Regions from separate parts of the Bradyrhizobium sp. CB82 genome, predicted to be linked through region 2. Evidence: predicted binding sites of a transcription regulator. Region 2 holds the regulator's gene; the other holds the start of a gene.

Region 1 (4,213 bases), 4.3 Mb from region 2:
CTATTGGACCGTCGGCCGCTTCCTCGTCTCTACCGATGACGCCTATGTGAAGGCCGACAACACCACCATCGCACCGAAGGTCAGCGGCTACCTCATCGAGGTGCTCGCGCAGGATAACGAGCACGTGAAGGCGGGCCAGGTGCTGGCCCGGATCGATGACCGCGACTTCAAGGTCGCACTCGACCAGGCGAGGGCCGATGTCGCCGCCGCGAACGCGACGGTTGCGAGCAAGCAGGCCCAGCTTGAGATCCAGGAGGCGGTGATCGCGGCGGCGAAGGCGACACTGGATGTCGACAACGCCGCCAAGACGTTCGCGAGCCAGGAGAACAAGCGCTACACGGATCTTGCCTCGACCGGCTTTGGCAGCGTGCAGAACGCGCAGCAGGCGCAGGCGCGAGATGCCGGCGCGGATGCAGCGATCCAACGCGACACCGCGAACCTCATCTCCGCGCGCAAGCAAACCGGCCTGCTCAAGGCCGAGCTCGCGCAGGCCGAGGCCGCCGCGGCGCGCGCAGGCGCGCTGCAACGACAGGCCGAGCTCAATCTCGGCTACACCGCGATCACGGCTCCGATCGACGGCGTGGTCGGTAATCGCACCTTGCGGACCGGCCAATTTGTCCAGGCCGGAACGCAGCTGATGTCGCTGGTGCCTTCATCCGGCGCCTACGTCATTGCGAATTTCAAGGAAACCCAGCTCACCAACGTACATGCGGGCCAAGAGGTCGAGATCGAGGTCGATACCTTCCCGGGCAGGCTCGTGCACGGTCACGTCGATTCCATCGCACCGGCAAGCGGCCAGGAATTCGCGCTGCTGCCGCCCGACAACGCCACCGGCAATTTCACCAAGGTGGTGCAGCGCATCCCGGTCAAGATCGCGCTGGATGCCGAGAGCACGCCGTTGATCGCGCTGCGGCCGGGAATGTCCGTCATTCCCAGGATTGCGACGCGCTCCAGCGCGCCGGCCACGCTAGCTACGACTGCACCCAAGGCAAAGCAGACCTCAGGAGGGTCGCGCCATGTCCAACAGCCTCTCAATCCCCGCGCCCACACGCTCGATTCCGGCCGCGACGCCTGATCGCGTCATCGCCGATCCGAACCGCGCCAGCGCCACGATCTGGATCGCCGTCTTCGCGGCGATGATCGGCGCCTTCATGGCGATCCTGAACATCCAGATCACCAACGCCTCGCTGCTCAACATCGAGGGCGGCATCGGCACTGGCGTCGACAACGGCTCGTGGATATCGACGTCCTATCTGATCGGCGAGATCATCGTCATCCCGCTCACCGACTATTTGTCGCGCGTGTTCTCGTTCCGTAACATCATCTTGAGCTTCGCGACGCTGTTTGCGGCATTCTCCGTCGCCTGCGCCTTCACCCACGACCTGCCCTCGATGATCGCGATGCGCGGCTTGCAGGGCTTCTTCGGCGGCGTGCTGATCCCGATGGCCTTCACGCTCGTCTTCACCAGGCTGCCCAAGGGCCAGCAGCCGATTGGGCTGGCGATGTTTTCGCTCGCGGTGACATTTGCGCCCGCGATCGGCCCGACCATCGGCGGCTATCTCACCGAGAACTACGGCTGGCAGACCATCTTCTTCGTCAACGTCGTGCCGACGGCTGTCATGGTCACCACGCTGTTCTTCACGCTGGAGCGCCAGCCGCTTCAGCTCACCCTGCTGCGCGAAGGTGACTGGTTCGGCATCGTGACCATGGCGATCGGCCTCGCATCCCTCCAGGCAGTGCTCGAGGAGGGCAACAAGGACGACTGGTTCGGCTCGCCCTTCATCGTGCGGCTTGCCGTTATCGCCGCGATCAGTCTTTCACTATTCATCTGGATCGAGCTGGTCGTGGAGAAACCGCTCTTGCGCTTGCGGCTGCTCACGCAATGGAATTTCGGCGTCGGTACGATCGCCGCGGTCTTCCTCGGCTTCGCCCTGTTCGGCTCGGTCTACCTGTTGCCCGCCTATCTCGGCCAGGTCCAGGGCTACAATGCCGAGCAGATCGGCAACGTGCTGGCCTGGACCGGCCTGCCACAGCTTCTCCTGATCCCCTTGGTGCCGAAACTGATGCAGCGGTTCGACGCCCGCCATATCGCCGTGGTCGGCCTGCTCCTCTTCGCGACGAGCTCCTTCATGAATATCGAGATGTCGCTCGACTATTCAGGCGACCAGCTCATGCTTCCCAATATCGTGCGTGCGGTGGGGCAAGCGCTCACGCTGGCGCCGCTCTCCGCGCTGAGCCTCGGCAGCGTCGCGCCGCAGGATGCTGCCGCTGCCTCCGGCATCTCCAACATGATGCGCAACCTCGGCGGCGCGATCGGCACCGCGGTACTCGCAACCATCGTCACCAAGCGCGAGCAATTTCATTCCAACATCATCGGCCAATCCGTCACGCTCGGCCGCGAAGAGGTTCGTGGCCGCATCGCGCAGCTCACGAACTATTTCATGGGCCACGGGGTGCCCGACCCGAACGCCGCGCACGAGCAGGCCGTCATCGCGGTTGGCAAGCTGGTCAAGCGCCAGGCGCTGGTGATGGGCTTTTCCGACACTTTTGCCGTGATCGGCGTGGTGCTGGTGCTGGCCGCGATCGCAGTCCTGCTGACGCATCGCGTGAAGGCAGCGGGCGGGCCGGCGCATTAGGCGCCAGCCAATTGGTCGGCAACGGCGTTGATCCATTTTTTTGGTGGCCGTCACGCTTGACGGCCGCTCGTTTTTGTGTTCTTACTTTGTTCCATTCAAGTATAGGTTGTAGTGAGAGTTATTTTCATGATGAGTGATATGCACGGCGATAGCGGCCCGGCCCAGCTCGTGATCCACGACGACGAAGATACGCCGGAAGAATTTGTGATCGAGTTGCTACGCCGGGTTTTCGGCAAGTCGGAACGCGACGCGGTCGCGCTGATGACCCGGATTGAGCGGGAGCAACGAGTCGGTTGCGGCCCCTACCCGCGATCCGTCGCCGATGCACTGCTGAAATCCGCGCTCCAGCACATTCAGTTTGCAGGTCATGGCCTGAGGATCACGCTCGAGCCGGTCAAGACAATTTGCGAGCTTTGCGGCAAGCCCGAGGCGCAGACCGACGTGCGGCTCGGAAGCCGTACGATCTGGCTGTGCAGCGACTGCATGCGCGCGGCGGGCAACACCGGCAATGAACCGGAAAAGGAGTTCGAGCATGCCTGCGAGGTTCTGGATTGGCATTTTGCCGGCGTTCCACGCAGCAAGCTCGTGACCACGGTCCGCCAGTTTCCGGGACACATGCGCGCAGACGTCCAGGCGGCCATCGACCGGCTGTTCGCCTCCGCCCTCCGGCTGTTCGGCATCAACGACGAGCAACGCTACGAGACGCTGTCGATTGCACGGCTTCTGCGTGACGGTCGCCATGCGCAGGCGATTGCGCCGCTCCAGTATTTCGATGTCGACGTTGGCGAGAAGAGTCCGGTCAAGTGCCTCGACAACGGGCTGTGGCTGTGCGTGCAGGGCGATCTCCGCTACGCGGTGCTGCTCTGCGCGCATCGCGAATACAGCCGTGAGCCCGGAATCCGGATCGAAATCGCCGTGCCCTCGGGCGCTGCGGGCGTGGTCCTGGTCCAGCGATGCTTCGGCGAGCTGGAGCAGGCCGTGCAGGCCGCGCGCACCTATCGTGGCAAGATCCTCTCGCTCGACGCCGATAGCGACTATCGCGGCCGCTCGCGCGGCATCACCGTACACCGCCTGCCGCCGGTGGCACGCGACGAGGTGATCCTGCCGGAGCAGACCTTGCGGCTGCTTGACCGCAACGTCCTGAGATTCGTCGGCACCCGCGATCATTTGCGCCGGCTCAGCCAGTCGACGCGCAAGGGCATCTTGCTGTACGGCCCGCCGGGCACAGGCAAGACGCATACGATCCGCTATCTCGCGACGCATTTGCCCGGGCATACGACGCTGATCATCACCGCCGAGCAAATGGGCCTTCTCGGCGCCTATATGAGCCTGGCGCGGCTTCTCCAGCCGTCGATGGTGGTGATCGAGGATGTCGATCTCATCGCCCGCGATCGCCACGACATGGGGCCGTGCGAGGAGACTCTGCTAAACAAACTGCTCAATGAGATGGACGGGCTGAAGGAGGATGCGGACATCCTGTTCGTCCTGACCACGAACCGGCCGGAGGACCTCGAAGGTGCACTCGCCGGCCGACCCGGCCGGATCGATCAGGCCATCGAAGTGCCTCTTCCCGACGA
Region 2 (4,213 bases):
GCATCACGCCGTTCGGCGTGCTCGCCAATCTCGCGGCGATGCCGGTGGTCTCTGCGCTGGTGATGCCCGCCGGCCTGTTGGGCTTGATCGCGGCGCCGTTCGGACTCGACGGCGTGTTCTGGTGGTTGATGGGGATCGGCATCGACTGGATGATCGCAGTCGCGCGTTGGGTGGCGGCCTTGCCGGGCGCAGTCGGCCGCGTCGCGGCATTCGGTACCGGACCGTTGATTGCCGCCAGCATCGGCCTCATCGTGATGGGCCTGTTGCGGACGCCGCTGCGCTGGACCGGCGTCATCGTGCTGGCGCTCGCGCTTGGCTGGGCGCTGCATATGCGCCAGCCCGACATCCTGATCGCAGGCGATGGCCACAGCGTCGCGGTGCGCGGCAAGGACGGCCGGCTGCACCTGATCCGGACCGGCAAGGACAATTTCCTCCTCAAGGAGTGGCTTGCCGCCGATGCCGATCCGCGCAGCGCGACCGATACCTCGCTCGCCCACGGCGTCTCATGCGACGAGGCCGGCTGCGTAACGCCGCTCGCCGATGGTCGCCTGGTCGCGCTCTCGCTGCGCGTCGATGCGCTAGCGGATGATTGCGGCCGGGCAGCGCTGGTGGTGACGGTGAAACCGTCCGCGCCAGATTGCGCGGCGATGGTCGTGGATCGCGAGCGTCTGAAGACGCAGGGCGCCCTCGCGCTGTCGCGGAGCGGCGACGGGTTCACGCTGCAAACGGCAAAAGCAAGGGGCGCAAACCGCCCCTGGTCGCCGGCCGGGGCCGGCGATAGCGATTTCGAGCTCAGCCTCGCACCGCGGCCGGCCACGTTACACAGCAAGGACGCTACGCCGTCGGAGGCCGACCTGCAGGCCGAGGATTAAAAGACGCGTCAGCCGATCGGCAGACGTGTCGGGGTCGTCGTGGTCGTGTGCTGCTCGACGGCCGGCTGCTCTGTCTTCTCGCCGAGCGGCTGCGTCACCGGCAATTGCAGAACGGTGGCACGCTGGCCTTCGACGAGTTGCGTCACCAGCACGTAGTTGCCGTCGGGGAATTCGATCGCATCATGATGACGATCAGGAATGTGCGGATCGACCTTGCCGAACTTGCCGACGCGGGAGTTGACGGTGCGCGTCCAGATCCAGCGATTGTCGTAGCGGACGTTGTCGGCGAAGGCGAGCTCGGTGCCGGGCAGGAGGCAGACGGCAACCGAGAGATCACGCTCCGACGCAAATCCACGCGTCGAGGTGCCGCGGAAAGTTGTCGTGACGATCGTCTCGCCGACTTGAGCGGGGCGGGTCGCAACGGCATGTAGGCTGTAGTCACACATCGGAGTGCTCCTCATGCGAGATAGCAGGTCCGCGCCCCCCGGAGGCGCAGGCCTCTATCAGAGTGGAAGCCTTCGAGTGTATCGCGTTTGTGGGCAAATCTGCGGCCCGTCTGCGCGCCGCCCGATCACATTATCTTTCCTGATCTTTCCCGGCGAACGAGGAACAAAGCCTCTCGCTGCGACTCTATCTTGGTTTACACCATTCACACATCCGAGCTTTTATCACTGGCCGGCAGGAGCCGAGTACCCCGTAGGGGGCCACCTCGCCGGCGCGGCAGGTGCGATCGCATTGCTGCAATTGCGGAATGGCGCGCTTGCCGCGTGCTCCGTCTTGCGGACGGCATGGTGGTGCTGCGCTGCGTCGCTCGCGGAAGCCGATCCCGCGATCAAGGCGCTGCCGAGATCACGCTGAAAATCATCTGTCGCATGGCTTTGTCCTCTGCATTGTGCAAAGCGCTTTCGCGCCTGCAGCGCTCGAGGATGTGGCTCTGCGCAGGGTGTGGGGATAATCGGAGGAAGCGAAAATGCTATCCACCCGGAGCGGACAATCCGTCCGCCCCGCGGCGCCGCGCGATGACCGGCAATCTGCCGGACGAGGGCAATCAATACTTCCGGTACAGCCCGATCAGTTTGCCCTGAATCTTCACCCGGTTCGGCGGCAGGATGCGCACCTCATAGGCGGTGTTGGCGGGCTCCAGCGCGATCGACGCACCGCGGCGGCGAAAGCGCTTGAGCGTTGCCTCCTCGTCGTCGATCAGCGCCACCACGATGTCGCCGGTATCGGCGGTCTCGTTGCGCTGGATCAGCGCCATGTCGCCATCCAGGATGCCAGCATCGACCATCGAATCGCCGCGCACTTCGAGCGCGTAGTGCTCGCCCGAGCCGAGCATGTCCGGAGGGACGCTGATGGTGTGGCTACGGGTTTGCAATGCCTCGATCGGCGTACCGGCCGCGATCCGTCCCATCACGGGCACGGCGACCGGACGCTCGCCCTCGTCGGCGGGAGCGCTTGGGCCCCGCACCTTGCCGAGATTGCCCTCGATGACGCTCGGCGTGAAGCCGCGGCGGCCGGCGCCTGCCGCCTGAAGCTCGGGCAGCTTGATGACCTCGATGGCGCGCGCGCGATTGGGCAGACGACGGATGAAGCCGCGCTCTTCGAGCGCGGTGATCAGGCGGTGGATGCCCGACTTCGAGCGCAGATCCAGCGCGTCCTTCATTTCGTCGAAGGAGGGCGGCACGCCGCTTTCCTTGAGGCGCTCACTGATGAACCGCAGAAGCTCGTATTGTTTGCGCGTTAACATCTCGACCAAGTCCCCCGGTTGACGTCGTTCGATTCCGAGACGTCGGATTCAGCAGAAGCCGCTAGATGCTCGAAACAAATCATGAACGGACACTATATGTTCGATATGTGTTCCGCAACCACTTAATTTTGGGTGAACGCAGCGAAGTTCGCGTCATGCGCGAATCAGATCGCCCTTACAAGGGCAGCCGCAACACCTCGCAAGGTGTGCCTGCCTCGGCCTTCGGCGCGAACGGTGCGCGCACGAGAAGTGCTTGTGCGGCAGCAAGATTCGCAAGCAGCGAGGAGTCCTGGTGGTTGACGGGAAGGGCCACCAGCGTGCCGTCCTCGCGCTCCTCGAGCCGGGCGCGCAGATAGTCCTCGCGGACGTCGTTAGGCCCGACGTCGCACCCAAGCACGGCGCGCTCGCGGCGGTGATGGACGCCAGAGCGGCCTGCAAGCGCGCGAATCAATGGCACCATGAACAGGAAGCCGCAGACATAAGACGAGACCGGATTGCCGGGCAGGCCGATCACCCGCATCGCGCCGAGGTGGCCGTGCATCATCGGCTTGCCCGGCCGCATCGCAATCTTCCAGAACGCCATCTCGAAGCCTTCGGCCTGAAGCGCCGGCCTGACCAGATCGTGGTCGCCGACCGAAGCCCCGCCGGTCGTGATCAGGATGTCGGCGCCGCTCTCGCGGCCCCGGCGGATGCCGGCCGTGGTCGCCGCAACGGTATCGGCGGCAATGCCGAGATCGATCGTTTCGGCACCCTCGGCCCGCGCCAGTGCATGCAGGGCGTAGCCGTTGGAAAAGACGATCTGGCCCGCGCCGGGCGTCGAACCCGGCATCACCAGCTCGTCGCCGGTCGCGAGGATCGCGACCTTGGGCCGGCGGCGGACGGCAAGCGCCGGGTGGTTCATGCCGGCCGCCAGCGACAGGTCTCGTTCGGTGAGCCGGGCTCCTGTCCTCAGAAGCACCTCGCCCTCGTGGAAATCGACGCCGGCCGGACGGATGTGCCGACCAACGATCGCGGCCTCCTTGATCGTGACGCGCCTGTCGTCGGCGACCGTGTCTTCCTGGATCACCACCGCATCGGCGCCATCGGGGACCACGCCGCCGGTGAAGATCCGCACTGCTTCACCCGCGCCCACCACGCCGGTGAACGGTCGACCGGCCGCGACCTCGCCGATCACGGTGAGCTCTGCGTCCACCGTCGCCGCATCGGCCGCGCGCACCGCATAGCCGTCCATTGCCGACATCGCCTGCGGCGGCTGCGTGCGCCGCGCCGCCACATCGCGCGCCAGCACGCGATGGTAGGCGGCTTCCAGTGCGACCATCTCCTCCGCCACGGGCTCGACGCCCGCCAGCACTGCCGCGAGCGCATCAGACACCGGCATCAGGGCCACGGACAAAACTCCTGCATGGAAAATCAACATCCCGGTCGGGCTCAGCGTTCTAGCCGAGTGCAGGCGTCGAAGCAAAAGACAGGCAGACGGGGCGGAAGTGATGGGCTTGTCGTTTCGACGGTGTAGCGCGGGGAGGGAGAGCGAGGCACCGCGACGGGGGATGCCGGGATCGATGGCGCGCGGCCGGGGGGAAGTCGAGACCATACG

The links. The regulator LexA, encoded in region 2, represses DNA repair genes until DNA is damaged. The targets are predictions, from matches to a motif close to TGTTCNNNNTGTGTTCNG.
Region 1: a site for LexA is predicted at 2,713-2,730, ahead of QA640_RS03845 (ATP-dependent Clp protease adaptor ClpS). Genes of this name have one in related genera too.

The regions. Positions count from the first base shown of each region.
Region 1 is NZ_CP121650.1:823,332-827,544, reverse strand. Features, by position in the region: gene QA640_RS03855 (HlyD family secretion protein) at 1-1,075, shown strand, start outside; gene QA640_RS03850 (MDR family MFS transporter) at 1,137-2,636, shown strand; gene QA640_RS03845 (ATP-dependent Clp protease adaptor ClpS) at 2,763-4,213, shown strand, end outside.
Region 2 is NZ_CP121650.1:5,144,846-5,149,058, reverse strand. Features, by position in the region: partial or broken gene QA640_RS25075 (ComEC/Rec2 family competence protein) at 1-872, shown strand, start outside; gene QA640_RS25070 (hypothetical protein) at 881-1,318, opposite strand; gene lexA (transcriptional repressor LexA) at 1,921-2,619, opposite strand; gene glp (gephyrin-like molybdotransferase Glp) at 2,795-4,006, opposite strand.